DNA from 3 places in the Priestia megaterium genome. Region 3 is predicted to be linked to each of the others. Evidence: riboswitches for the same ligand, from Rfam matches in the RefSeq annotation. Region 3 holds a riboswitch; each other region holds the start of a gene.
What was found. A riboswitch is a leader RNA that binds a small molecule or an ion and turns the genes downstream of it on or off. The one in region 3 is predicted to bind lysine.
Positions count from the first base shown of each region.

Region 1: another riboswitch for lysine. It lies ahead of CEQ83_RS12455 (amino acid permease); the one in region 3 lies ahead of CEQ83_RS22945 (aspartate kinase).
Region 2: another riboswitch for lysine. It lies ahead of lysA (diaminopimelate decarboxylase); the one in region 3 lies ahead of CEQ83_RS22945 (aspartate kinase).

Region 1 is NZ_CP023317.1:2,482,778-2,492,772, forward strand. It holds gene CEQ83_RS12440 (ethanolamine ammonia-lyase subunit EutB) at 1-1,289, opposite strand, end outside; gene CEQ83_RS12445 (ethanolamine ammonia-lyase reactivating factor EutA) at 1,316-2,734, opposite strand; gene thiT (energy-coupled thiamine transporter ThiT) at 2,891-3,499, opposite strand; TPP riboswitch at 3,532-3,632, opposite strand; lysine riboswitch at 3,807-3,991, shown strand; gene CEQ83_RS12455 (amino acid permease) at 4,094-5,533, shown strand; gene CEQ83_RS12465 (GNAT family N-acetyltransferase) at 6,028-6,519, opposite strand; gene CEQ83_RS12470 (cysteine hydrolase family protein) at 6,614-7,198, opposite strand; gene CEQ83_RS12475 (cupin domain-containing protein) at 7,220-7,528, opposite strand; gene CEQ83_RS12480 (YqcI/YcgG family protein) at 7,503-8,270, opposite strand; gene CEQ83_RS12485 (LysE family transporter) at 8,423-9,064, shown strand; gene CEQ83_RS12490 (alpha/beta fold hydrolase) at 9,050-9,871, opposite strand.
Region 2 is NZ_CP023317.1:2,290,592-2,300,586, forward strand. It holds gene CEQ83_RS11485 (dicarboxylate/amino acid:cation symporter) at 1-750, opposite strand, end outside; gene lysA (diaminopimelate decarboxylase) at 801-2,129, opposite strand; lysine riboswitch at 2,268-2,450, opposite strand; gene CEQ83_RS11495 (CBO0543 family protein) at 2,517-3,029, opposite strand; gene CEQ83_RS11500 (NAD(P)/FAD-dependent oxidoreductase) at 3,368-4,486, shown strand; gene CEQ83_RS11505 (YckD family protein) at 4,560-4,874, shown strand; gene CEQ83_RS11510 (PAS domain-containing sensor histidine kinase) at 5,036-6,760, shown strand; gene CEQ83_RS11515 (DUF1292 domain-containing protein) at 6,847-7,110, shown strand; gene CEQ83_RS11520 (acyl-CoA dehydrogenase) at 7,262-8,506, shown strand; gene CEQ83_RS11525 (SDR family oxidoreductase) at 8,484-9,257, shown strand; gene CEQ83_RS11530 (long-chain-fatty-acid--CoA ligase) at 9,277-9,995, shown strand, end outside.
Region 3 is NZ_CP023317.1:4,475,255-4,485,249, forward strand. It holds gene sdhA (succinate dehydrogenase flavoprotein subunit) at 1-463, opposite strand, end outside; gene CEQ83_RS22935 (succinate dehydrogenase cytochrome b558 subunit) at 493-1,101, opposite strand; gene CEQ83_RS22940 (YslB family protein) at 1,591-2,118, shown strand; gene CEQ83_RS22945 (aspartate kinase) at 2,170-3,402, opposite strand; lysine riboswitch at 3,544-3,721, opposite strand; gene uvrC (excinuclease ABC subunit UvrC) at 3,787-5,553, opposite strand; gene trxA (thioredoxin) at 5,777-6,091, opposite strand; gene CEQ83_RS22960 (electron transfer flavoprotein subunit alpha/FixB family protein) at 6,500-7,480, opposite strand; gene CEQ83_RS22965 (electron transfer flavoprotein subunit beta/FixA family protein) at 7,514-8,287, opposite strand; gene CEQ83_RS22970 (enoyl-CoA hydratase) at 8,306-9,079, opposite strand; gene CEQ83_RS22975 (fatty acid metabolism transcriptional regulator FadR) at 9,159-9,743, opposite strand; gene CEQ83_RS22980 (AMP-binding protein) at 9,856-9,995, opposite strand, start outside.

The DNA of each region.
Region 1 (9,995 bases), 2.0 Mb from region 3:
CATTTTTGAAATAACGGAGTTGGGGTACGGCCGAGTACATTGCGCACGGTTGCGATATCATGATAACTAAGAGACTGATAGTTTAGCATGCAGTCATCAGCCATGGGCACTCCTATTACAAAGTTCACCCCAGCTGTTCCTAGAAGCATACTTAAATTATCCATATCGTTTTGATCAGCATCCATGTGATTGGTGTAACATACGTCTACTCCCATAGGCAAGCCGTGCATTTTGCCCATAAAGTGATCTTCTAACCCAGCTCGCAGGACTTGTTTGCTGTTATATAAATATTCAGGTCCAATAAATCCAACAACCGTGTTAACTAAGAAAGGCTTGTAGTGGCGAGCTAAGCCATAGCATCTAGCTTCGAGCGTTACTTGATCAATATTATAGTGGGCTTCTGCTGACAGTTCAGAACCTTGTCCTGTTTCAAAATACCAGCGGTTCGGACCTTTTGCTGTCCCTTTTTCATGAATTAACGCTGTCGCTTCATCGAGCATAGACAGTGAAATCCCAAATGAATCATTACCGGCTTCTGTGCCTGCTAAACTTTGGAAAATCAAGTCAGCAGCTGCTCCTTTTTCGATTGCTCTCATTTGGCTCGTCACATGTGATAATACACAGTTTTGAGTAGGAATCGACCATTCGTTGATTATATTTTTTGTTTCATTTAAAAGCGCGTAGATATTATCCGTTGTATCAATAACAGGGTTAATTCCGATAACCGCATCTCCAATTCCATAGCTTAACGCTTCGTAGAGAGATGCTCTCATTCCTTTTAAGTTATCTGAAGGATGATTAGGCTGGGCTCTTGAAGCCAATACGCCTTTTTGACCGATAGTCGTTTGACAAGTAGTTTGCACTTCTATCTTGGCAGCTCCTTGAATTAAATCTAAATTGGACATAATTTTAGTAGCTGCCGCAATCATTTCGCTGTTTAATCCTTTGCTAAGCGCAAGAAGGTCTTCTCCGGTATGCTCATCAGATAAGATGTATTCTCTTAACTCCCCTACTGTCCAATTTTTAATAATGTCGTAAACCGATGAATCAACCTGACTTTCGATTAATGCCGAGACGTTGTCTTCATCTGCGCTTAGCAGCGGGTAATTTCGAATATCAGCAAGTGTGATATCAGCTAGCACTTGTTTGGCTGCCATTCGTTCTTTCATTGACTCAGCGCTAACTCGTGCGAGCTGATCTCCAGAACGTTCTTCGTTTGCTTTGGCCATAATTTCTTTCAAGCTATAAAATGAAAATGTTTCTCCTAACAACCGGGTAGTTTTAAACATCTTTTCCTCCTTGTATGTTCAGTTGATTATGATGAAAAAGCGAGTGTTTTAATCGAAACAGAGATTGCCTCTCCAGCTACGGGTAACCCTAGATCGATATAATCTCCGTGGGTAAAGTCAATTTGATCTAAACAAATAATTTCTAATTCTTTCTCCTGTTTGGCTAGTGCTTGTCCTAAAGCTTTAGCAATATCCTGCTCGCATAAAACAACGAGGCACTTAGCTCCTTTAAAACAAGCACCAAATTCAGCGCTTATTACTTTTGCTAATTCTTGCAGCATTATATAGCTGCAGTAAGGGAAATGAGATAAAGCAATAGCAACGGGAGGATCTTCTGCGCTGAAAACAGTTGAAGCCTGCATACATGCCGTTCGAGCTCTTTCTTGAAACAGCTGCGGATTCCACTCCTCCTCTTGCTGTACGGGTATCTCTATAATCGGAATATTTTTTAGCGGCAGCCGCTTTGATTTAATGTATACGGTTGATCCGCTAACTTCTGTATTTTGCATGCCGGCCCCAATGACAGTAGCGCGCGTTGTTTCAGCGGCTTGAGATACGTGTATGGATTGAAACTGATACGCTAGCAGAGGACCAATGTCTCCATGTACAGCGACTTTCCTCACTGTTTTTGGCTTCTGCTTCTCCATCATTGCCCCTACTCCTCCTGAAATCATGATTGTTTCTGGTTGGATAGAAGATCTTGTATGAGGAGAAACGAGCAGCGTGGAATTTTGCTTCAGCGCTTTTACATAATTCACGGTTTCTTCAGCTAGTAATTGACAGATAGACGAGAGTTTTTCAAATGTTGCTTTTTCACCTTCTCGCAGTATTAAAGAATTATTTTTTAAAAATTCAGTTAAATAAGGTGAAATGTAGGTTACAAAACCGTCTGAATTCAGCCGAATTAATCTCCCGCCTACATGCAGGGTAAATGTTTCTATCACTTTTCCATTTTGACATAAGGCGATGTTAGCAGTGCCTCCTCCTACATCAATATTGGCAATTACTGCATTTGTTTCAGCGGAATGTTGGATTGCTCCTGATCCTTTTGCCGCCAATATTCCTTCCAAATCAGCACCGGCTGTTGCAACAACGAAATCTCCAGCATGTTCGGCTAGATAGTGAACGATACTCTCTGCATTTTGCTTTCTAGCAGTTTCTCCTGTGATGATCACAGCGCCCGCCTCCACTTGATCTAAGGAGATTTCTGCATTCTTGTACTCTTGTTCTAGTAGTACCGTTAATCGTTGAACATCGATTTCAACCTCGTTTACCATAGGTGTGGTATAGATAGAACTTGCATACGTTACGCGACGATCAATAATTTGACAGCCTGGCAGCGTAAACTGATTTTGTTGATTTGCTATTAACAGCTTGCTTACAATCAGTTTTGTTGTGCTTGTTCCAATATCTAAACCTATGCTCGTGATCCATTTCTGTAGCATGCTATCAATCCCTTATCTCGTTTGAATATGTTGACTATCATAAAACAGTTTTTTGAATATTTCACTAACTATGTTATCAAACCTGACACACTTTTGTGTAAACAAAGGTGACAAATGAAAAAAAAGACTAAATCTTGGTAGATTTAGTCTTTTTTCTTATGATGAATGTGATTTAGTTACAATCATTCTTGATGCCGATGGAATTAACAATGAAAGAATGACTAAGCAGGCTATTAGTGACCCTACCATTGAAACACCGTTCATTGAAAAAGAATACCACAGAGCGGACATACCTTTTGGTGCGTACGATCCCCAGAAAATAATACCAGCAATAAAGTGCCAGAAATAACGTGCGAAGCTTCCGATAATAAGGGATAAAACAATCAAAACAAAAGCTTTTGATCTGTTATTGGTAGCTAAATTTGTTTTAATAGATTGTGAAAAAATACCTCCAAAACCTATAAAAGCAAAAGCCACAATATATTCAATAAATGTTTGTAGCGCTGTTAAAATATAAGCCGTTCCTGTCGCTAACTGCAAAAGCCCCCATAATAGACCAGATAGAGCCCCGCCTTTTACTCCCCAGCGAAAGCACATAATAAAAATGGGCACCATGGAGAACGAAATACTTACAGCCGTTGCAATCTTAATGGAAGGCAAAAGGTCAAGTAGAAGTGCCAATGCTGCAAAAATAGCTATTTCAATTTTAGCCTGTAAAGGTAATGCTTTATTCACGTTTCTCACTCCTGTTTTTGAATCATTCATATCAAACGGTTTACACAGGAGTAAGCAACTATATGCTACTATTCCCACATTCCTACGCTAGCGTTAACTAACAGGTTCTAAGGGTCTGAACATTTCGTTCACTCTCAGCACGGCGGCTCCCCCTGTGGTACGTTTGGATATTTATGTAGTATAAAGACAATGTTTATTATACCATACGTAACAAAATAGATTCGAGAGATTTCAAAGATGTTTCTATTTTCTGAATCTATTTTTTATAATGACAATCGTTTTAGTATTTGTTATACTTCTTTTATGTCAATTGAATATAAAAAACCCTCATCCTAATCGATGAGGTAGAGGTCGCAGTTTTTAATAGTAAAGTAACGGAAATGCAGAGAACATTGAGGATGTTGCTTGAAAGGAAAAATTGCCGAAGTTTAAATCACTTCTCGGTTGATTTAAGCTGGGGCTGTCTCCGAACAGGAACAGAACTGTCACATCATGCGAGTGATGTGAAGAGCTATCTTCACGGAAGGTTGACGCGGTTTTCAGATTTAAAAGCGCGCACATATACTGCGGGCTTTTTTTATGTTATCCCGTCTCTTTCCGTACATTCGAAAGGAGTATTTATCTATGCAAGAGCAGCAAGAATTAAAACGTGGGTTGAAATCTCGCCACTTAACGATGATTTCATTAGGAGGAGCCATCGGAACCGGCTTATTCCTAGCAAGTGGTGGAGCAATTCACACAGCAGGACCTGGGGGAGCGCTTTTAGCTTACGCTATTATTGGCGTAATGGTTTACTTTTTGATGACCAGCCTAGCAGAGCTCGCAGCTTATATGCCTGAAGCTGGTTCATTTAGTACGTATGCGTCTCGTTTTGTAGATCCATCCTTTGGTTTCGCTCTCGGCTGGAACTACTGGTATAACTGGGCTATTACGATTGCAGCTGAATTATCCGCTGGAGCCCTTATTATGAAATTTTGGTTCCCGAACTCTTCTTCTATTTTATGGAGTGCCCTGTTTTTATTAATTATGTTTGGGCTTAACTACCTTTCTGTAAAAGGATTTGGTGAATCTGAATTTTGGTTTTCGTTAATTAAAGTAGTAACGGTTATTATCTTTTTAGTTATTGGTATTATGATGATTTTTGGTATCTTTAACAATGAAGCACCAGGTTTCAAAAACTTCACGCTTGGTGATGGACCGATTCACGGTGGATTCTTCACTGTACTAGGTATATTTATGGCAGCTGGTTTTTCATTCCAAGGAACAGAGTTGCTTGGAGTCGCAGCTGGAGAAAGTGAAGATCCGGAAAAAACGGTTCCTCGCGCAGTTAAACAAGTCTTCTGGCGCATCTTGTTATTTTATATTTTAGCTATTTTTGTTATTGGAATGCTTATTCCATACACAGCGAATTCATTAGCAAGTGATGACGTGAGAGTAAGTCCGTTTACTTTAATATTCGAACGAGCAGGTCTGGCGTTTGCAGCATCAGCGATTAATGCCGTTATTTTAACAGCTGTTTTATCTGCTGGTAACTCAGGTATGTATGCTTCTACGCGTATGCTGTGGAACTTAGCGAAAGATGGAAAAGCACCAAGGTTCTTAGCAAAAGTGAATAAACGAGGCGTTCCAGTTAATGCCTTAATCGCAACGGCACTTGTCGGTACACTTGCATTTGGTGCTTCATTTTTTGGAGACGGTGCGGTATATACGTGGTTACTTAATGCTTCTGGTATGTCTGGTTTTATTGCTTGGTTAGGAATTGCGATCAGCCACTATCGTTTTAGAAGAGCATTTGTTGCTCAAGGTCATGATTTGAGTGAACTTCCATATCATGCAAAACTTTTCCCATTTGGCCCTATCTTTGCCTTTATTTTATGTGCCGTTGTTATTTTAGGCCAAAACTATTCGGCGTTTATGGGTGACTCGATTGACTGGTACGGTGTACTTGTTTCTTATATCGGACTTCCTTTATTCTTAATTGTTTGGTTAGGATACAAATGGACGAAAAAGTCGAAGCTTATCCCGTTAAAAGAATGTCAAGTAACAGTGAAAAAATACGAATAAAAAAAGCTCTCTATTCAAAAGAATAGAGAGCTTTTTTTATATGAGCTGATCGGCAAAATGAAGAGATATATAAGCGGGTTGGTTTTTCATAACAAGCATATAACCTTTGAGGGGACGGTTATAGTAATCAGCAGCTTCGATATAATAAATACGCTGAATTAACCTGCTTAAACGAGTTGCAAAAGATGGAAGTTGGTGATTAGGAATGGTTTGGATGTAGTCTATGATTTCTTGCTTAGTTTGAAGGCCCGAACGAGTACATTGTAACAGGTGAAAAAGCGGATCTGCTGTTATAGTAGATAGTTCAGAATTGTGTTTGATTCTATTCAGCTGGATATGCAGTTCTTTTTTGGACCATCTTTTTGGAATAGCTCTTATATGCTGTATTCATGATAGCTAACACCTTTCGTATTAAAATAATAAAATGACTTATTATTTTAATAACCTTTACACATGAAACTAAAACGTTACAATGTGTAAAGGTGTCATACATCTTATAAAATAAGCTGATAAAAAAGCACATCTTGCCACTGATCGAATTTCCAGCCTACTTCTTTAAATTCTCCGCAAAATGTAAAATTAAATTGCTCATGCATTTTGATACTGATATCATTCCCTTTTGTAATCCCTGAAATGACAACGTGATGGTTGAGTTCTTTAGCCAATTCCAAAATCCGCTTCATAAGCTGTTTTCCAATGCCATACCCCTGCTGATTTTTATCAATATAAATCGATAGCTCTACCGTTTGAATGTACGCTTCTTTATCTCGATAAGAAGAAAGCGAAGCATAGCCCGCTACTACTCCATCTTTTTCCGCGACAATAAGCGGAAAGAGTTCATTGCTAATATGATTATTAAACCAGCCCCTTCTTTGTTCTACTGTTACAGGCGTTAAGTCAAAAGTAGCAGCACTTGTTTGAACGGACTGATTATAAATTTCAACAAGCATAGGTAAATCTTCTTCTTTAGCATAACGAATGATCATATGTACAAACTCCTTATAGTATAGAATTATCTTTATTTTACTTCTTTTAATAAACATAATCTACATAAAAAAACGATGTGCGCATGCACATCGGTTATTGGTTTTGGGCATATTGAAAGGTTTGAAGGACTTGAAGAGTCTCTTTTGTAGAAATGACCGTTGCAAACTCTCCGTGCAAAGAAGACAGTGCGAATGTATGTACATCTTCTGCAGGAAGTCTGGTTTTTCCATCGTAGGACATACAATCAAAGCAAGCCGTTGCATCGTTTACAACGTACGTCCTGTACCCTAAATTCCCAGCCATGCGGGCAGTCGTAGAGACGCAGTGATTAGTAGTTAGTCCTATTAAAATGAGCGTATCATAGCCATTTGCTTTTAAATAGCTATCTAGCTCTGTTCCAATGAAGCAGCTGTTCACGTGCTTGCGAATTAAGTATTCATCTTCTTGTGGACCAAATCCTTCTTTAAACTGAAACCCCTTCGAGCTTGGGTGTAAAGGAGAATCTGGATTTTCTGATGCATGCTGCACGTGAATGACAGGATAATCTTGGCGTCTCCATGCTTGCAGTAGCGTCAGCATATTCTTTTCTGCATCTAAATTGTTTCTTTCTCCCCACTGGGGTGAATAAAACCCTTCTTGTACATCGATAAGCAGCAGCACTGGTCGGGAACGTAGCATAAGCATCATCTTCTTTCATCTTTATTTTAAAATGGAAATAACGTATGTGCATCCATCAGGACCGGCTTTTGAAGAATGAACCGTTTGTTTCGGTAAATGTATCCGATCTCCGGCCTGACATAGAACCGTATCACGTTCAACTGTAAAGTAAATAGATCCATCAAGGATATGAAGAATTTCATCAGTTGGATGCGTATGAGACGGATGTGTTTGAAAAGCAATATCGTGCTGTACTTCAACGTATCCAGTATACGCCGGAAGCAGCTCTTTAATTACTTCTTCAAACTTTCCGCCAACTCCTTTTTTAATAGAGGCTTTTTTTACGTCCATGCTGCTCACTCCTTTTTAATTTAAATGGACACTGTCCGGTAGTATGGTTATTATCATCGTGTAAAAAATATTGCTTCCACTCTCTGTTTTCCTGCTGTCCATACCAGCCTAACTCAGGGTGAGCTGATACGTCATCATATGTTTTTAACCGATCGCGGACGACTTTTTGTACATGCTTCCCTATTTTTGAATCTCCTGTCATACCTTCAAACACCCACCGCGGCTGAAATGTAATCATAAATCCTCTGCTCTTACGGCTTTTACGTAGAGAATGAGCAGGCGTATTACAGACGACAAAAATAGGTTCTCCGTGAAAACAAAATTCCCATAATGCATCTTTTGGGTCTTTCGGAATATCTTGCGGCCATTTCTTTTGATCAATTTGATGAAGAAACGTCAGCGTATCCCAAAACATCGTTTCGTACTCTTCCATTGACCGTTCTTTATGTTCAGGCTTAAAGAATAACACAAAGGATGTATAGCGACCTATGGTCTTAAATGTATCTATGTATTCTCTAAGTGCCGCCGCTGCATGTTTAATATCTTGATAGTTATAAGGAGTCGTCACAAATGAAAAACGCAGTAAATCTTTTTTAAAGCCTTCTACCCCTAATATACAGGGAAATGGATTTTCTTCTGATAATATATCGCTTTGGAAATATTGAAAAGCATCTTTCCCCCAGAACGGGACGTGCGTTGACTCTAAAATCTCATTAGCTCGAAAAAGCATTTTTGATACCATTAAAACCCTCCTTATGGAACTCAACGTTACATGTGTATTAAAAAAAAGAAAGTTTATGAGTATTTTTAACTAAATCTCGCTTCTAAATTATAAAATTCTAATCTATATATATATAAGCTACTATTGGACAAGTTAGAAAGGAGGCTGTGTTTGTGGAGTGGTTTTTGATTGCTATAAAACAAATAATTCTAGGTATTAGTCTCGCAGCACCGGTAGGCCCAATTAATATAGAGATGATTAAAAGAGGTCTGACAAAAGGATTTTGGGCTTCTTGGCTAGTTGGTTTAGGAGGAATGACAGCCGATATCTTATTTATGCTTCTCATTTTAATAGGGTTAACCCCTTTTGTTCAGATGCAGGCTGTTACGGTTGTCCTGTATGCAACGGGTTTTGTCATGCTCACATTTGTTGGCTTTCAAAGTATGAAACAAGCTGTCTCTCGTTCCTTTTCAGTAGATGTAAATAACCCCTCTGCTAAAAAAGATAAGTCGTTTTTTACAGGTTTTTTTATTGCTCTTATGAACCCTTTAAATATTGTGTTTTGGTTCGGTGTATTTGGATCAAGCTTAAGCGAAAGTCTTCAAAGTCAAACGTGGCTATCCGTCTTTTTTCATAGCTTCTTTATTATTTTTGGCATAATTCTTTGGAATTTAAATATTGCGGGCAGCATTCATTTTACAAGAAAATTTATCACGCCTAAGCTTTTTCGCCTCATTACATTAGGTGCTGGTTTTTTACTTTTTTTATTTGGCTGCCAATTCGGTTTTAAATGTGTATCCTTACTTATCGGCTGAGCTTTTATTGATGAGTTCAATAAGGGTGTCGTTTACTTTCTCACGTTCATCATAAAAAAGACCGTGTCCACTATTTTCAAATGGGATCAGTGTAGAAAATGAAATGTGGCGATTCATTACTTTTGCAAGATCAAATGGACAAATTTGATCTTTTTTTCCGTGTAATATATATGTCTCAGCGAAAATTTGACTCAAATCTTCCCGTAAGTCTTCGTCTCGTAAAGACACCGCAGTTTTAATCGTTCCATGGCCAGATGCCTCTAAACCTAAATCTTGAAACCATCCTCTAAAAGCTGCGCTGGCAGGCTGATTAAAAAATTTTTTCCCAAAGTCTTCAAGCATGTTAGGACGATCTCTATACGTATTTTGAATAATTGTATTTACTTCTTCAGAAGGAAGTCCGTATGGAAAATCAGTTTTTTGAATAAAGCTTGGAGCCGCTGCCCCTAATAAAATTAACTTCTTCACACCATATCCTAAGTGTCTACTCATATATCGAATGGCAATGGCTCCCCCCATAGAAAAGCCTACTAGAGTATAATTTTTAAGTCCTAATTTTTCTACTAACATACGAATATCATCCGCTAATTGATTGTAAGAATAGCCGGTGAAAGGCGCATCTGATTTTCCAAATCCTCGAAGATCAGGAGCAATACACCGAATACCGCAGGCCGGCAGCGTTGTAAATTGGTATTCGTACATTTTAGCATTAACAGGCCACCCGTGAAGGAAAAGAACGGGTTCCCCTTTTCCAATATCCCGAACAAAAAGTTTAGTCTTAGGAGTTACGTGAATAAAATAGTTCATATATAACACCTCCTAGATGTTCTTATATATATATGTTTTGGACAATTTGAACATTCAAAAGTTTCTTATAGGCTTGTGTAGGAGATGCATGATGTTCATTTGGAATGAGGAGTAGGAAAATCAT
Region 2 (9,995 bases), 2.2 Mb from region 3:
TCCTGCTTTACCGCCAGCAATCCATGCGTAGAGCGTAAAGAAGCCAAAATAGTAAACGATTGCAATTAATAAATAAAGAATAAATGCTCTAGCATACCCTTGCAAGATCTTTGGTCCAAGTTCTCCTACTACAGTAGCAAAATAGCACCCTAAACCAATTGGAGCATAGTACATGACAATTTTAACGACTTTCATCGATACTTCTTGACCCGAAGTCAGAAATTTCGCCATAGGCTGTCCTTTTTCACCAGCCATCGTGGTAGCAATACCGAAGATAACGGCAAAGACAATTAATTGTAAAATATGCTCTTTCGAAAATAACTGAACAAAATCAGGTACAGTAAATGTACTAACAAGCTGATTTAAAAGCGTCATTTTTTCAGCTGTATTTTCACTGTCACCCATTAATTCTTTAATGGCAGAAGTATCTACGTTGTGCAGCGGATTGTAAAGTGATGCGCCTAAAAAGCCTAGAACGGCTGAAACAGCAGCAGTGGCGACAAACACAACGGCGATACCTAGCATAATTTTACCAAGACGTTTCATTTCGTTCATGTTTGCGATCGCCGAAGCCACACTAAAAAAGACAAGGGGAACGATAATCATGAACATTAAATTAAGAAACAAATCACCAAAGGGCTTTACGACTGCCACATCGGGCCCGATAGCATATCCTGCTATCCCGCCAATTAAAATAGCGAGAAGCAGAATAAGCGATGATCTGTACGTTTTAAATACACTTAAAACCATATAGATTTCCTCCAAACAACAATAGCTTCTTTACTACGCAAGAACAGCTATCATTTGCTCATTGCATACGTAGTAACGACTGGCTTTACATCTTTACGCACCAAATCTTCGTATGTTTCTCGCTCTACAGCAAGACGAGCTTCTCCATTTTTCACAAATACAACAGCAGGGCGCGGAATACGGTTGTAATTGCTAGCCATTGAATAGTTGTAGGCACCTGTAGAGGATACTGCTAGTAAATCTCCTTGATTAACGCGCGGTAAATCGATATCCCAAATAAGCATATCTCCTGATTCACAGCATTTCCCCGCAATTGATACTGTTTCATCTTTTTTATCCGTCACTCTATTAGCCAAGACAGCTTCATGTTTTGCATCGTAAAGAGCAGGACGGATATTATCGGTCATACCGCCATCAATTCCTACGTATTTGCGTACACCTGGAATCTCCTTCGTTGAGCCGATTGTATAAAGCGTTGTACCTGCTTCTCCTACGATGCTTCTTCCAGGCTCAATCCAGACTTCCGGAAGGGTATAATTCTGTTCAGTTAACGTGCGGCTTAGCTTTTCTGTCAGTGCATCTACATAATACTCAACTGGAAGTGGAGAGTCGCTTTCGGTATAACGAATACCAAAACCACCACCTACGTTTAAAACTTTTACTTCAAATTCCATTTTATCACGAATACTGAATAAGAAATCAGTTAAAATATCAATGGCGCGAGAAAAACCATCTACTTCAAAAATTTGCGAACCAATATGACAATGAATGCCTAAAAGATCGTAGTAAGGCTTTTCTAATGCAGAACTTACCGCTTTCATAGCCTGGTCATTGGAAAGACCAAATCCAAACTTGGAGTCTTCCTGTCCGGTCATAATATACTCATGTGTGTGGGCTTCAATCCCTGGAGTAACACGCAGAAGAATAGATGCTTTCTGTTTGCGCTCAGCTGCTAAGGCATGTAAAACTTCAAGTTCGGTAAAGTTATCCACAACAAAACAGCCAATATTCGCATCAAGAGCCATTTCAATTTCTTCAATCGTTTTGTTATTTCCGTGAAAATGAATGCGTTCAGCTGGATATCCCGCTTCAAGAGCTGTAAATAATTCGCCTCCTGAGACCACATCTAATGACATATCAAGCTTCGTTAAAAGGCTAGCCATTTCCATACAAAGAAACGCTTTCCCTGCATAGGCGATTTGATATGAAAATCCGCTTCTTTGAAAGGCTGAATGGAAGGCCTTGCATTTCGTCTCAATTAATTCTTGATCGTAGATGTATAGGGGAGTGCCGTATTGTTTTTTCAGTTCGACCGTATCGCACTGCCCAATTTCTAAATGATTGCTGCTGTTAATTTTACTCGTTCCATGTAAGTACATAATCCGTATCCCTCCATTTAAATCATTCAACTATAACTTTGATGGTCAGTAGAAAAACACAAAAAAGACCCGTGAAGTGATGTTCACGCGTCTTGGTTTCATAATAATAAAGTATTATTACATTCTAGGCATCAACATCTCTTCAATAGCTCTCCACAAACCAAGTGGTTTGTGACAGCTCAGCATTTATTCAATACTGAACCAGTATATGAACACAATGGATGTTTATATACTTCGGCACGAAATCCCTTTTACTTATCTTCACAGACTCCATTAGTCTCCAATAAGTGACTCTTGATTTCATGCACCTCTATTCTCAGAGAGGAAAATTATATTTAAATGTAACTCCTATTATATTTCCTTTTCCTCTGTCTAGTCAATGAAAAGTTAAGGCATAGGAATATCAAAGAAGATAAATAAAAAAGCTATGAAGCTTCCAGATAGAATCCAAGCAGCCAGCGCTGTCTTCTGATGAATGATTAAAAGTGAGAACGTGACAATATTGAAGAGAAAAGAACATAGCAGCGACCATCCATAATGATGAGTGATACTGTGATTAACATAAGCAATGAACTCAATCACAGTAAATAAAAGCGCCCATAAAAGAATCCACCACAGCCGGCCGCTTACATGCAGCGGCAGCCTTCCTAAAAAAACCGGTATAACAAACGGATAAATAATTAAGGTTATTCCAAGAGAAACCATTAGGTGATCGGGTAGAAAAAGATGATCAATACCAACAGGGTGAAATACCCATACGCGGTGATGAAACAGCAGCACTTCATAAAGCAAATTCCCCGTGACCCAAAACAGCAAAGTAGGGTAGTATTCTTGATACCTTCGCCACTTGCCAAATAGTAAACCAAGAATGATAAAAAATAATACAAATGAAGATTGCATACGCTCTCCTTAAAATAATGGTTATTTCTTTTTATTTACATATTATAGTGGTTTTATTCTTTCATTTTTTTATTCAGCACCTATAATAAAAAAGCCGTAAGCCACAGCGTTAAAGACGTACTACCACTATTTATGGCTTTCTTCACCCTGTTATAATCTTGGTAAAAGAACTTCTACCGCTTTTGTTTACGAGACGAAAGGAGCTATATGTCAAAGTCAGCAAGGCTTAAAAATAAGCTTAAAATAGCTTCGCCTAGTATGTGACTTCTTTTTTTGCTATGCTAAAATTGCATACATATAGCATGAGAATACTAGAAGAAAGAAAAGGGTGTTTTGGTATGAAAACATACATCGTAGTTGGAGCTGGGGTACTTGGAGCTTCTACGGCATATCATTTAGCAAAAGCAGGAGCAGATGTGACATTGATAGATCGCAAGGATGCTGGTCAAGCTACTGATGCAGCAGCAGGAATTGTTTGTCCATGGCTTTCGCAGCGTCGAAATAAAGCATGGTACCGCTTAGCAAAAGGCGGCGCCAAGTACTATCAAACATTAATTCAGCAATTAGAAGAAGATGGAGAAACGGATACGGGATATAAGCGAGTAGGAGCAATTAGTTTACACACTGATGAACAAAAGCTTAAAAAAATGGAAGAACGAGCATATAAGCGTCGGGAAGAAGCCCCCGAAATAGGCGAGATTACACGTTTATCCGCTAAAGAAACACAGGCTTTGTTTCCGGCTCTTTCGGAAGAATACAGTTCAGTTCATATTAGTGGAGCCGCTCGCGTTAACGGAAGAGCTCTTCGAAACGCACTTGTGAATGCAGCGAAGAAAAACGGTGCAAAAATAATAGAAGGAAACGCAGAACTACTTTATGAAAATAATCAAGTAACGGGCGTTGCCGTAAATGGACAAACCCTTCTAGCAAGTACAACAATCGTGACAGCAGGAGCGTGGGCAAATCAATTACTAGAGCCTCTTGGAGTGAAATTTTTAGCAAGCTTTCAAAAAGCGCAAATTGTCCACTTGCATCTTCCTGATTTAGATACAAAAGACTGGCCCGTTGTAATGCCTCCAAGCGACCAATATATTCTTTCGTTTGAACAAGGTCAAATTGTCATAGGAGCAACACATGAAAACGACACGGGTTATGACTTGAGAGTAACGGCTGGGGGGCTTCATGAAATTTTTTCAAAGGCCTTATTAATTGCTCCTGGCTTAACAGAAAGCACAGTCTTAGAAACAAGGGTAGGGTTTCGACCATTTACTCCAGGCTTCTTGCCAGTCATTGGGGCTCTTCCAGCTTACGAAGGAATACTAGTAGCGAATGGTCTCGGAGCTTCAGGCTTAACGTCGGGTCCTTATCTTGGTTCAGAGCTTGCTAAATTAGCACTTGAAATGGAAATGGAAATTGATCTTAGCGATTATGATGTAAGAGGAGCTATTGAGTCCTAAGCAAATGGAATGAATGAAAACAAATAGAAGTTCGCAAACTATAACTACTATATGATGAAAGGAAGTAGATTGTTTGCGAAAGGTTATGATAAGTGCAGCAGCAGCTTTTTTATTTATGAGCGGCACGCCTGTATTAGCGGAAAACAATCCTCAGCCAGAAACAAAAGACGTGCAGCTGACGTCTCAGCAAAAGCAGGAATTATCCGTTCTGTACAAAGAAATGTTCGAAAAAAAGAAAGAAATACTTTCAAAATATGTGGAGTACGGCGTGCTAAGCAAAACGGAGAGTCAAAACATTTCTTCACATATGGAAAATCGCTATCAGCATATGGAGAAAAATGGGTTTGTTCCGAAGCGGCACTGTCATAAAATGCATCATTCAAAGTAATTCCTATTCACATAAAAAAGCGCCTATACAGGCGCTTTTTTTATGTGAATGAATGGAAAATATCTGCTTCTTTATCTAGTAAATTTTAAACGCCTCATGTAAAATTAAGAGAATGAGAACGATTAGGAAAGATGCTAGTGAGGGGTAGGTAAATATGAACGATGAACGAAAATAAAAAAATAGTCCGATTACATGCAGAAAATCATTCAGCTGAGGCTCTAGGAATCATATTTGCTTACAAACAAAAAGGTGACCACCTTGTTTACAGTATGTATCAAGGAGAAAGCGTTTCTGAGCAAAAAATACCTCTAGAAGAATGGGTCTCGTATGAGCATTTTTTCGAAGCGCTAAATAAAAAGAAAAAGCTTATGTACGAGCTTCAAATAAATGATAAACGCTATGTAGTAAACTTAACCCCTTTATCTTACACAGAAAAACCTGAAATTATGGGACATTGCGTGAATATAACTAGTTATCAGGAGAAAAAAGAACAGATTCAGCCTTTTATTTATCATAACGCAGATGCTGTTGCTATCGTTGACTTAGAGGGTAAAACGCTTCAAGTGAACCCTGCGTTTGAGAATACATTTGGCTGGACGTTTGAAGAAATTCATCAAAAGCCTCTTCCGATTATACCTTCGTTTTTAAAGGAGCCCGTGTGCGAACTTCATAAGACTATTCAATCAGGGGAATCGAAAACGGAATTCGAGACGGTCAGACAGCATAAAGACGGGCATTTAATTAATGTAAGCGTCACACTATTTCGCGTTGAAAATATGAATGATTGGCCGTTATGCATTGCGTTTGTCTATCGAGATATAACATCGCGCAAGCAGGATGAGACGGCTTTAAAAGAAAGCGAACAGCGCTACCGAAGTTTGATTGAGTTATCCCCGGAAGCAATTATCGTTCATAGTGAAGGTAAAATTGATTATATCAACCCTGCAGGAGCTAAAGCACTAGGATACAAGAATCCTCAAGATGTATTAGGAGCTTGTGTTTATCAGTTTGTTCACCCTGATTACTATGATGTTGTAAAACAGCGAATTTATCGAATGAAAACAGAAAATAAATCTGTGGATCTGCAGGAAGAAAAGTTTATTCATAAAGACGGTCATACGATTGATGCCGAAACCATTGCCTTTCCTATTCCGTATATGGGAAAGCAGGCCATTCAAGTTTTGTTTCGTGATATTACAGAACGTAAAAAAACTGAAAAATTGCTGCGTGAATCCGCTCAGCTTTCCTTAGTCGGACAGTTAGCAGCGGGTATCGCTCACGAAATCAGAAACCCTCTAACAGCGGTAAAAGGATTTATGCAGTTATTAGAAGAAACGAGCGGTCAGCCTTACTATGTAGAAATGATAAATCATGAGTTAGATAGAATCGAATTGATTGCCGACGAGTTCTTGAGTCTTGCAAAGCCTCAGGCGAAAACCTACAAAGACAAACACGTCCAAGATATCTTAGAGAACACGTTAAAGCTAGCTGAGGTGCAGGGGATTACAGAGAAAATTCACGTAAAAAAAGAGATTGATCTTCATCTTCCTCTCGTATTATGCGAAGAAAACCAGTTAAAACAGGTCTTTAGCAATATATTTAAAAATGCCGTCGAATCCATGCCAAGTGGAGGAACCGTAACGATTCAACTAAAAAGATTTAATCAGGAGAACCTTGTTGTCCGGTTTAGCGACGAGGGGCCAGGCATCACGCAGGAACGAATGCAGCATTTAGGAAAACCTTTTTATAGTACGAAAGAGAAAGGAACGGGGCTTGGACTGATGGTGTGCTATAAGATCATTCGAGAACATAGAGGAGAAATTAACTTTGTAAGTGAACTTGGAAAAGGAACTACCGTAGACATTCTTTTGCCTTTTAAAAAGTAGATTCTACTTTTATAAGCATGAAACCTTTTCTAAAGGGGAATACATGTTAGTGAACGAATAATGAGGTTAAAATAGGAGGGAATACGATGGAACGTATTGAAACGGGAGAGATTTTTACAATTTTAGATGAAAATGATCAAGAGCAAGATATTGAAGTGCTTGGAAAAATGACGATTGAAGGCCACGATTATATTGCCGTTGCGTTTGTGGAAGAAGTTTTAATTGAAACAGAAGAAGAAATTGATGTTTTCTTTTTAAAAATTGAAGATGATGGTGAATGGTCTTCAATTGAAGATGATGATGAGTTTGAAAAAGTATCAGCCGTATTTGAGGAAATGACATCCGCGTAAAAAGAGAGGTTACAACCTCTCTTTTTTTATTTATAAATAATATAATATTTAGAATTTTTCTAAAAATATCTTGCTGAATTATTTCCCTTCATTTATGATGAATATGTAACATACCAACCGGTTAGTAAGTAAATGAAAGCGAGGGACTACCGTGTATTTTTCTTACTCTGACAAAGTAGTGAAGCTGCAAAAAGAATTGAGCTCTTTTATGGAAGAGCATATTTATCCAAATGAACAGCTATACGAACAACAGCTGAATGAACAGCCATCTAGATGGTCAGCTGTTCCTCCAATCATGGAAGAGTTAAAAGAAAAAGCAAAGCGAGCTGGGCTATGGAACTTATTTTTGCCAGAAAGCGAATACGGAGCAGGTCTAACAAATGTAGAATACGCTCCTCTTTGCGAAATTATGGGCCGTTCTATTATTGGACCAGAAGCTTTTAACTGCGGAGCTCCTGACACTGGCAATATGGAAGTGCTGGTTCGATACGGAACGCCTGAACAGAAAGAAAAATGGCTAAAGCCTCTGTTAAATGGAGACATTCGCTCCTGCTTTTCTATGACAGAACCGGATATAGGTTCTTCTGATGCCACAAACATTCAGTGCAGTATTGTAAGAGAAGGCGATGAATATGTAATCAACGGAAGAAAATGGTGGTCTTCAGGTGCGGGAGATCCTCGCTGCAAAATTGCTATTGTCATGGGAAAAAGCGATTTTAACGCATCTAAATATGAACAGCAGTCTATGATTCTAGTTCCATTAAATACTCCGGGAGTTAAAATTGAACGAATGCTGCCAGTCTTTGGATACGATCACGCTCCTCATGGACATGCTGAAATTCATTATGACAATGTGCGTGTGCCAGCATCCAATATGCTTTTAGGCGAAGGAAAAGGGTTTGCTATTGCTCAAGGTAGATTAGGGCCTGGACGTATTCATCACTGCATGCGTCTAATAGGAGCAGCTGAAAGAGCGCTCGAAGAATTATGTAAGCGTATTCAAAGTCGTTCTACATTTAATAAGTTGCTTTCTCAGCAAGGGGTTATTCAAGAATGGGTGGCAGAATCGCGTATTGAAATTGAGCAAGCTCGCTTATTAACATTAAAAGCTGCTTATATGATGGACACAGTTGGAAATAAAAAAGCGCGGAAAGAAATTGCCATGATTAAAGTAATAGCTCCTGCTATGGCTTTAAAAGTCATTGATCGTGCCATTCAAGCATTTGGAGCAGCAGGTGTTTCAGAAGACACGCCGCTTGCGGCACTTTGGGCAAATGCCCGCACTCTTCGCCTCGCTGATGGTCCAGACGAAGTGCACAAAGCACAGCTTGCAAGACTTGAGCTAAAATCCTATCAAGAACAGGAGGCAACCTATGCACATAAAGGATCTGTTTGATTTAACTGGAAAAACAGCTATTATTACCGGAGGAGGCAGAGGATTAGGAGAGCAAATGGCAGAAGGGCTTGCAGAGGCAGGGGCAAATATTGTTCTATGCTCAAGAAAAAAAGAAGCATGTCAGCAAGTGGCTGATCGATTGGCCACCGTGGGCGTAAAAACCCTCGCTTTAGCATGTGACATCAGTCAGCCTGAAGATATTAAAAATGTCGTGGATCAAACGATTGAAACATTTGGACGCATCGATATCTTAATTAACAACAGCGGAGCTACGTGGGGAGCTTCGGCTGAAGAAATGCCTCTTGAAGCATGGCAAAAAGTGATGAATATTAATGTGACGGGCACGTTTTTAATGTCACAAGAAGCTGGAAAAGAAATGATTAAACAAAAAGCTGGTAAGATTATTAACATTGCTTCAATTGCGGGTCTTGGAGGAACGGACCCTCAGTATATGGATACAATCGGGTACAACACGAGTAAAGGAGCGGTCATTACGTTCACGAAAGATTTAGCTGTCAAATGGGGACAGCATAATATTCAAGTTAATGCAATTGCGCCGGGATTTTTTCCTACTAAAATGTCAGGTGCGATTATGGAACAAGGAAAAGATTATTTTCTAAGTCAAACCCCTTTAAAACGCTTTGGCTCCGAAGCTGATTTAAAAGGAGCGGCTGTTTTTCTTGCTTCTGCAGCGTCTAATTATATTACGGGCGATATTCTGACAGTAGACGGTGGAGTTCATGCTATGTGAATAAGAAAGGAGTTACTCAATGGAAGACGTTAAAAAATGGTTTACACCTTATCCAGAAGCCTACACTCATGACATTCACATCGAAGATATTTCACTATTTGATATGCTGAAAGAAACAGCCGAACGTTATCCTGCTCACACAGCCACGCGCATGTATCAGCATACGTTAACGTACCAGGAGCTGTACCACTCAGTTCGCGTATTTGCAGGAGCACTGCAGAAAAAAGGGATTAAAAAAGGAGATCGTGTAGCAATTATGCTGCCAAATTGTCCGCAATATATAATAAGCTATTTTGGCATTATAGCAGCGGGCGGCATTGTCACTCAGGTCAACCCCATGCTTGTCGAACAAGAACTAAAGCATATTTTACACGATTCCGGCGCAAAAAAAATAATTCTACTCGATGATTTTTATACGAGACTTCAAGAGATAAGGAATCGTGTTGAGATAGAAGAAGCGATAACCGTCAGCTTGCAAAAACCTTTTGTTCCTACATCACCAGACCTTTCCTTCTTAGATTTTCTAACCATTAAGCATGAATTTCATCAGCCGGTCATCCATCCAGCACACGATATTGCTGTTCTTCAGTATACGGGAGGAACGACCGGACCATCTAAAGGTGCGATGCTTACACATACAAACATTTACACAAACGCAGTTCAATCATACGAAATATTTAAGCATGATATTGAATTAGGAAAAGAAAAATGCTTAACCGTTATTCCATTGTTTCACGT
Region 3 (9,995 bases):
ACTTTGTCACAAGTCCGGCAACTTCATAGCGACGAACCTGCTCATCTAATGCGTACAATAACTGTTGACCCGTTGTTGCTCCAGCAAAAGCCGTACGGTGATGCTGCGTTCCGCCAAATCGTCTGAAGTCTAACAAACCCTCAGGAGTACGGTTAAACATAACACCCATACGGTCAAGTAAGTGAATAATACCAGGAGCTGCTTCACACATTGCTTTTACAGGTGGCTGGTTGGCTAAAAAGTCTCCGCCATACACTGTGTCATCAAAGTGTTCCCATGGTGAATCTCCTTCACCTTTCGTATTTACGGCTCCGTTGATTCCACCTTGCGCGCAAACTGAGTGAGATCTTTTTACCGGAACTAGTGAAAATAAATCTACTTGCTTGCCAGACTCAGCAATTTTTATTGTTGCCATCAAGCCAGCTAAACCGCCACCGACTACGATGATTTTTCCGTTACTCATCGGAACCCCACTCCTTCAAAACCTTAATTTTATGCAAATGCGAATAATGTACGAACACCTACGAATGTAAGTGCTAAGAAGATTGCTAATGTCACATAAGTTGAAATTCTTTGAGAACGTGGTGTTACAGTTAACCCCCAGCTAACTCCAAATGACCATAGACCGTTTGCAAAGTGGAAGATCGTAGATACAACACCAACTATGTAGAATGCAAACATTGCTGGGTTGCTTAAAATTCGTTCCATCATTTGAAAATCTACTTCTTTTCCAAGCGCAGCTTGTATTCTGGTTTCCCATACGTGCCATGTGATGAAGATAAGTGTGATTACACCTGAAACACGCTGAAGGATAAACATCCAGTTACGGAAAAATCCATAGTTGTTAACGTTTGTTTTAGCAGTGAATGCGATGTAAAGACCGTATATTGCGTGAAAAACGATTGGTAAGAAAATAATGAAAATTTCTAGAGCATAGCGGAAAGGTAAGCTCTCCATGAAGTGAGCTGCTTGATTAAATGATTCTTCTCCCTTTGTCGCGAAATGATTCACAACTAAATGCTGTGTTAAGAAAATCCCGATTGGTATTACTCCAAGTAGTGAATGGATTCTCCGATATTGAAACTCTCTGTTTGCCGCCATCTGCGTAGACCCCCCTTAGTTAAATGAACATAGTTTGTGAAGAACTTTCTTACTCCCACTAGACAAATAGATTAATCGTGAATACAGGAAATGAAAACCTTTGCATTTCCTAATAAAGTATGTGACAGGTTAATTTTACTCCCATCGATTAAGAGCGTCAAGGCAAGATGTTTAAATCTTCTATAAAATATAAATTTATAAAATTTTATATTTGTTAACGCTTACTACATTGATGTTAAAGATTTTTTCTTTCTATTATAATATCGCTTGCCACAGTTAAGTAAGCGTTTACTTTATACTTTTATTGTAAACAAGTTCACAAAACATTTACACAGGTAAAAGTACCCTTTTAAAAGTAATTTTATGGATTTTTTATCTTTACATCTAACTCTTTTTACCATAATAAAGATCCTCTTACATTTTATTAAAAAAATGCGTGAGAGGTTTTTTAGATTTGTATATAATAGTAGTAAAGAAAGAGGGGAAAGCATGAGCAATTTACAAACAGAATCACAGCAAGAACTTGAAGAGACGATGGAAACATTAGAACCTAATGCCGCAGCTGAAACAGAGAGAGCTCTTGATCACGTTCCATATTTTGGATACAGTCTTTTGCGTGACGTGTTGATTCCAGAGCTTCTTGGAGACGAAACGAATACCATCTCATACTGGGCAGGAAAACACCTTGCGCGTAAATATCCATTAAATACAATGGATGAAATCGTCGCTTTTTTTAAAGCAGCTTCCTGGGGAACACTGACGCTTGCCAAAAAAGATAAATATTCACTAGAGCTTGAGTTATCAGGTGATGTGGTCAGCAAAAGATTTCAGCAGGAAACTTGTTCATTTCATCTTGAGTCAGGATTTGTGGCTGAACAGATTCAGCGTCAAAACAACTGCCTAACAGAAGCCTACTTAACACCTAAAGAAAAGAACGGAAAAGTGCTGATTTCCGTGCAGTGGGACCGAAAAGATATCTTACCTACCGAAACCCGTGCGGAGCGTTATAAAAAGTAAGAAATACGTATATATAAAAGACGTGGAGATACCACGTCTTTTTTCTCTTCTTTATACTTGCACTGCCTGCTGCTCTTCTAATTCAAATGCTACGTGAAGCGTCTCAACAGCTTTTACCATATCAGCATGCGGTACAACTGTAGATACTTTAATTTCAGACGTGCTGACCATCTTCACTTCAATTTTCTCTCCTGCCAGCACTTCAAACATTTCGGCTGCAACACCTGGATTAGAAATCATGCCAGATCCCACAATCGATACTTTAGCCAGACCGCTTTCATGTTCAATACGCGTATACCCCAAAGTAGATTTATACTCTTTTAAGACGGCAAGAGCAGCTTCTACGTCTACAGTTTTAATAGAAAATGAGATAGAGAGGCGATTATTAGCCGTTACGTTTTGAATAATAATATCCACGTTTAACTGTTCTTTTGCTAATGCTGTAAAAATAGTAGAAAGAGTTTGTAACTCGTTGTTTAACCCTTCAATTGTCACCCGTGAAATATTATCTTCAAACGCAATTCCTCTTACGACTAAGTTTTGTTCCATTGAAACTTCCTCCTCAACAATCGTTCCATTCTCGTTTTCTAAGCTTGAACGCACTTCTAGCGGTACCTGATAATTTTTTGCAAACTCAACAGCGCGCGGATGCAGCACCCCTGCTCCTAAATTGGCTAATTCTAACATTTCGTCATATGAAATAGAATGAAGTTTACGAGCATCTTCTACGTAGCGCGGATCCGTCGTAAACACTCCTGTTACGTCTGTATAAATATCACATTTTGCAGCTTTTAGTGCCGCGGCAAGAGCTACTGCCGTCGTGTCAGAGCCGCCTCGACCTAATGTTGTAATGCTTCCATCTTCTGAACAGCCTTGGAATCCAGCTACTACTACGATTCGACCTCTATCTAATTGGCTTTGAATACGAGTCGTGTCAATGTGCTGGATTCGTGCATTGCTGTGAACTGCTTCTGTCTGGATACCAGCTTGCCAACCTGTTAGCGAAGTGGCTTCATGACCTTTGAATTGAAGAGCCATTGTTAACAGGGAAATCGTTACTTGTTCTCCAGTTGTAAGAAGCATATCCATTTCGCGTTTACTTGGACTGTCCGTAATATCACTTGCTAATTTCACCAGTGCATCTGTGGTTTTGCCCATTGCCGATACAACAACTACTACTTGGTTACCGCGCTCTGCTTCTTGAATAACACGGTTTGCTACATGTTGAATACGTTCAACAGAACCAACAGATGTTCCACCAAATTTTTGAACGATTAATGCCATAATTTTGTTCATTCCTTTTCAATAAATTTGCATATGCAGGATGATGAGAAGCTAAATTTTTTTACTCAGACAATAAAAAAAGCAATGAGATGAGCTCTCATTGCTTAACGAACGAAAATTATAAAACATAACCGTCCACTGCCGTGAGATAGCTCTCCAAGAATCTACATCTTGACAATCCTACGTTTATTCAACGCAGAACCAGCAATCATTACTATGAGGTAATGTTCACTTCGGCAAATTTCCCTTTCCGCATCGTTCATAAGGGCTCATACCCTTCCTGATGCGTACTGATTAAATTTGCACCTCTATCTTCACTTCATTTGATGAAGTGTCGTATGAAATTAGTTAATAGCTTATCAAATATTTTCTATTATTTCAAGACTATTTTTGCAATGTTTCATAAATTTTTTCAGCAATGTTCTGAGGAACACCTGAATTTCGAATATCTTCAATCGTTGCTTCTTTCAATTTTTTCACCGAACCAAAATGCTTTAACAAAGCTTTTTTACGCTTTTCTCCCACTCCCGGAATGTCGTCCAGAACTGACTGAAAAGCGGACTTAGAGCGCACTTGACGGTGGAAGGTAATCGCAAAGCGGTGAACTTCATCCTGAATTCGCTGAAGCAAATAAAATTCTTGACTATTGCGTTCAAGCGGTATGATTTGAGGAGGCTCACCAATCATCAGATTGGAGGTTCTGTGCTTATCATCTTTGACAAGACCTGCTGTAGGCACTAAAAGTCCCAATTCATTTTCGAGAACGTCCTGTACTGCAGCTAAATGCCCTTTGCCTCCATCTACAACAATTAAATCCGGAAGCGGAAGACCTTCTTTTAATGCTCTGGAATACCGTCTGCGAACGACTTCCCTCATGGAACTGTAATCATCTGGTCCCTTTACCGTCTTAATTTTATATTTGCGATATTCTTTCTTTTCCGGTTTCCCATCAACAAAAACAATCATCGCAGAAACTGGGTCTGTTCCTTGAATATTTGAGTTATCAAATGCTTCAATCCGATAAGGAGCGGCAATTCCAAGCTCTTCTCCTAACCGTTCAACTGCGCCAACTGTACGCTCTTCATCTCGTTCAATTAAATAGAATTTTTCACCGAGCGCAATTTTTGCATTTTTACACGCAAGTTCTACTAATTCTTTCTTTTTGCCTCGCTTTGGATGCTGAACCTCTACTTCTACTAACTTCTCAGCTAACTCTGCATCAATCGTTGCTGGAACCATCACTTCTTTTGGCTTAATATTTTTGGCATAAAACTGACCGATAAAAGTTAAGAAATCTTCTTCTGGCTCTTTATAAAAAGGAAACATAGAAACTTCTCGCTCAATTAATTTCCCTTGGCGAATAAAGAAAACTTGAACACACATCCAGCCTTTATCGTAAGAATAGCCAAACACATCTCGATTAACAAAATCATTAAACGTTACTTTTTGCTTTTCCATTGTCGCTTCGATATGAGCAATTTGATCTCGGTATTCTTTAGCCCGTTCAAAGTCAAGTTCTTCTGAAGCTTTTAACATTTTTTCAGTTAACTCTGTTTTGACATGCTCATATCCACCATTTAAAAACCGCGTGATATTTTCAATAATTTGTTTGTTTTGCTCTTCTTTTACCTCTTTTACGCAAGGAGCTAGACATTGCCCGATATGGTAATACAAACAAGGCCTATCTGGCATAGTGGAGCACTTTCTTAACGGATAAATGCGATCAAGAAGCCGCTTTGTTTCATTTGCTGCTTGAACATTAGGATAAGGACCGAAGTATTTCCCTTTATCTTTTTTTATTTTTCTTGTAATAACAAGTCGGGGCTGTTTTTCAGCTGTAATCTTAATAAACGGATAGCCCTTATCATCTTTAAGCATAATATTGTATTTTGGGTCATGCTTTTTAATTAAATTCATTTCTAAAATAAGCGCTTCTAAATTAGAAGATGTGACGATATATTCAAAGTCGACAATGTCGTTTACAAGTCGAAGCGTCTTTCCGTCATGAGATCCGGTAAAGTAGGAACGTACTCGATTTTTTAATACTTTTGCTTTTCCTACGTAAATGACCGTTCCATATTTATCTTTCATCAAGTAACAGCCGGGCTGATCCGGTAAAATAGCCAGCTTTTCTTTTAAATAATCGTTCATACTTTTCTCCTTCCTCTTCTCTTACTCTGTCCATCTATACAATCGCTTATGAAGCGTAACCTACATTCTTTCCTGTCTTAATACATGTACATAAGCTGGATTTATGGCGGTGTTCCTTACATCTAGTATAAAACAAACGAACGCATATTCGCTAAATAAAAGTATTCCCAAAAGAGAAAAAGTGGAGAAAAAGAAAAAAACCTAGCCTGAGCTAGGTTTTGACTTACGCGTGTTTATTAATTAATTCTGTTAATGCTTCTTTTGGTTGGAAACCAACTACTTGATCAACTTTCTCTCCATCTTTGAATAATACTAAAGTTGGGATACTCATAACACCAAATTTTCCAGCTGTTTCTTGATTTTCATCAACGTCTACTTTTACGATTTTAACTTTATCGTTAAGTTCGCCATCAATTTCTTCAAGAACTGGAGCAATCATTTTACAAGGGCCACACCATGGTGCCCAAAAGTCAACAAGCACTAGGCCTGATTTAATTTCATCTGTAAAGTTTTTATCTGTAGCATGTGCAATAGCCATTTTAATTCCTCCTAAATATATGCAATATCCAAATTCTACTCACAGTATATCACCTTCAAATAAGGTTTGCTAACTTTTTGCTTACATTTATACTGTTTATTCTCCGCTCTAGTTTGTACAATTTGCCTAAAAATATGCGTAGAAAATTTCGTTTCCCATGAGGCTGAGACCTGACTAAATGAATCCAAAGACGAACAAATAGTATACATGGGTTGAACCGCTTGCGACACCGCAGTTGATTTCCATGCAAGACTTCGCTTTTCTAGCAGGAGTCTTCGCCTTGCCCTCCAATCACCTGCTAGAAAGACCTACCCTGCGTTTACCCTAACAAAAAAACGAACCACTAATCAAAAATCTTGATCAACGGTTCGTTCTTCACTTCGTCTCAAATACTTTTGTCCGAGAATCTTACGCAGACTGTACTTTCAGCTTTTTAAATTCTTCCGTTAGCAGAGGCACTACTTCAAATAAATCTCCAACGATTCCGTAGTCAGCTACTTTAAAAATATTCGCTTCAGGATCTTTATTGATTGCAACAATAATTTTTGAATTTGACATACCTGCCAAATGCTGAATAGCACCTGAAATTCCGCAGGCAATGTATAAATCTGGTGTGACTACTTTGCCCGTCTGACCGATTTGAAGAGAATAGTCGCAGTAATCTGCATCGCACGCTCCGCGAGACGCTCCAACAGCTCCATTTAACACGTCCGCTAGTTCTTGGAGAGGTCCAAAACCTTCCGTGCTTTTTACACCTCGACCACCTGCAATCACGACTTTTGCTTCGGACAAATCAACCCCTTGCGTTGCTTTGCGTACGACTTCTTTTACAACAGTACGCAGGTTTTTGATTTCAACATTTAAATCCTCTACATCACCTGTACGCCCCTCATCTTTTGCAAGCGGTGAAATATTATTTGGACGAATCGTGACAAACGTAAAAGCATCGGTCATGATTTTCTTCTCAAATGCTTTACCAGAATAAATTGGGCGAGTGAAGACTACTTGATCCCCTCCCACTTCTACATCCGTCACATCCGAGATAAGTCCTTTGTCTAAGCGAGCTGCCAGTTTTGGCGCTAGATCTTTGCCAAGAGCCGTATGCCCAAATACGATAGCTTCAGGCTGTTCACTTTCAATGATGGCTAATAATGCCTGAGCGTAACCATCCGATGTGTAAGCAGCTAAATCTTCGTGCTCCGTCACAACAACTTTATCTGCTCCGTATGCAATAAGTTCTTCACTTAAAGATTTTACGTCCTTTCCTACTAACGCTGCAATAATTTCTCCCCCGTCAGCTACAGTAGACGCTGCGGAAATCGCTTCAAACGATACGTTTCGTAATCCCCCATCACGTGCTTCTCCAAGAACTAACACTTTGCGTCCCATTACAATACCCCCATTGTTTTGACTTTTGACTTATTAAATGACTTTTGCTTCCTTATGCAGTAAATTGACCAGCTCTGTTACTTGATCTTTTATATCTCCTTGTAATACGCGCCCCGCGTCTTTTTTCGGAGGTAAATAAATTTCAATTGTCTTTGTTTTTGCTTCTACATCATCTTCATCTAAATCTAAATCGTCTAATTCCACTTCAACCAACGGTTTCTTCTTCGCTTTCATAATCCCTGGAAGAGATGGATAGCGAGGCTCATTAAGTCCCTGCTGAGCTGTTACTAAAAGAGGAAGCGACGTTTCAATAACTTCCGAATCTCCTTCCACATCGCGTACAACCGTCACTTTTTCACCTTCAATATCCAGCTTTGTAATCGTTGTAATATAAGGGATTTCTAACTGTTCTGCTACGCGCGGTCCCACCTGGCCTGAACCTCCGTCAATCGCTACGTTTCCTGCTAAGATTAAATCAGGAGATTGCTCTTTTAAGTACTGTGCCAGCAGCCTAGAAGTCGTGTACTGATCGCCATCTTCTATGTCATCTTCCGTATTGATTAAAACCGCTTTATCTGCTCCCATAGCCAAAGCTGTTCGGAGTTCTTTTTCTGATTCTTCCCCTCCTACACTCACGACCGTAATCTCTCCGCCATGCTTTTCCTTTAGCTGAATAGCCTCTTCAACTGCATACTCATCGTAAGGATTAATAATAAATTCAGCTCCATCTTCAACAATTTGACCATTTTTTAGTGAAAGTTTCTCCTCTGTATCGAACGTTCTTTTTACTAACACATAAATATTCATTCAATTCCCCTCCTAAGCTTATTTTCCTAAAAATTTGGGCTGGCGCTTTTCAATAAAAGCGGCTACGCCTTCTTGAGCATCACGGCTTTTGAATACGCTTCCAAAAAATTGTGCTTCTTTTTTGATGCCGCTGTAATAAGCATCTGTTTTTACATGTTGAAGCAGCTGCAAAGTAGCTTTAACAGAGATTGGGCTTTTTTTGGCAATTTTTCTAGCAAGTAAAAATGTTTCATTGATAAGCTGACTTTCTTCAAAAGCTGCGTTTGCCAATCCTAACTCCACTGCCTCGCTGCCCGATATTGGATCACTTGTCAGCATCATCTCACAAGCCTTATGAACCCCTACATAACGAGGCAATCGCTGAGTTCCTCCAAACCCTGGTATAATTCCTAACTGAAGTTCAGGCAAGCCCAGCTTAGCATTTTCTGTTACCAAACGGATATGGCAGCTCATAGCAAGCTCTAATCCTCCGCCTAAAGCAGCTCCATGAATAGCTGCAATAACTGGTTTTGGGTAATTTTCAATATACTCAAAGAGCTCTTGGCCGTTAACAGCAAGTTTCTCGTAATCTTTTTCCTGCTGCAGTGATGTAAACTCTTTTATATCAGCTCCAGCACAAAAGAATTTCCCTTCGCCTTTAATGACGATAACCCTTGTCTCTTTGCTATCTTCTAAATGTTTTAAAACACTTGAAAGATCTTTTAATAAATCTTGAGACAAAGCGTTAGCAGGTTGTCTATTCAACGTAATGAAGCTTATTGCATCAACAGTTTCAACCTGGATAATCTCCATTTGTTTCCCCCACCCTTTCTTTCTATTTTCATTACCTTGCGCTTCTCCCCTCGCAAGGGAGCAGCAGGCTCACTTACGATTATGAGCCGCTGCAGCCGTTTAACAGCAGGGAATGGACTTTATCTACCGATTCTATTAGACCATATCGATGATCGTTCATTACCCATGTTGTGACAGTTTCATCAATCGTTCCAAAAATCATCTGTCGCGCAAGACGAATATCTATATTTTCAGAAAACTCACCCGTTTCGATTCCTGTCTGTAAAATAGAATCAATGAGAGTCAGATAATCTTTTAATACATCGTTAATTTTCAATCTTAAATCTTTGTTCGATTGACGCAGTTCAAGCTGTGTCACTGTAGCTAAATGATGATCCTCCGCTAGAAACGAAAAATGCTTGTCAATTAATACGTGAAGTTTTTCTGCCGCAGTTTCAATTCCCGCCAGTTCTTCATAAATTTTTTCTACAAACTGTCCCATCTTCTCTTGAAATAAGGAAATCAAGACATCTTCTTTGTTTTTAAAATATAAATATATCGTACCGTCTGCAACTCCAGCCTGCTTAGCAATTTTAGAAACCTGAGCATTGTGGTATCCGTTTTCTGCTATTACTACTACAGCTGCATCGATAATCTGCTTATACTTTGGCTTATTTCTTCTCAATCTTATACGCTCCTTTAAAATATGAATGATTATTCATTCATATCTTTATAATAAAGAAACCGCAAGTATCTGTCAATTATGTTTCAGCAAAAAAATCAAAGGCGACGATCGATTACGTCGCCTTTTTATGCTTTTCATTTTCTTCTTCAATCAGCGCTCGTCGCAGAATCTTCCCGACCGCTGTTTTTGGAAGCTCATTTCGAAATTCATAAAGGCGCGGAACTTTATAAGCAGCTAAATACTTTCTAGAAA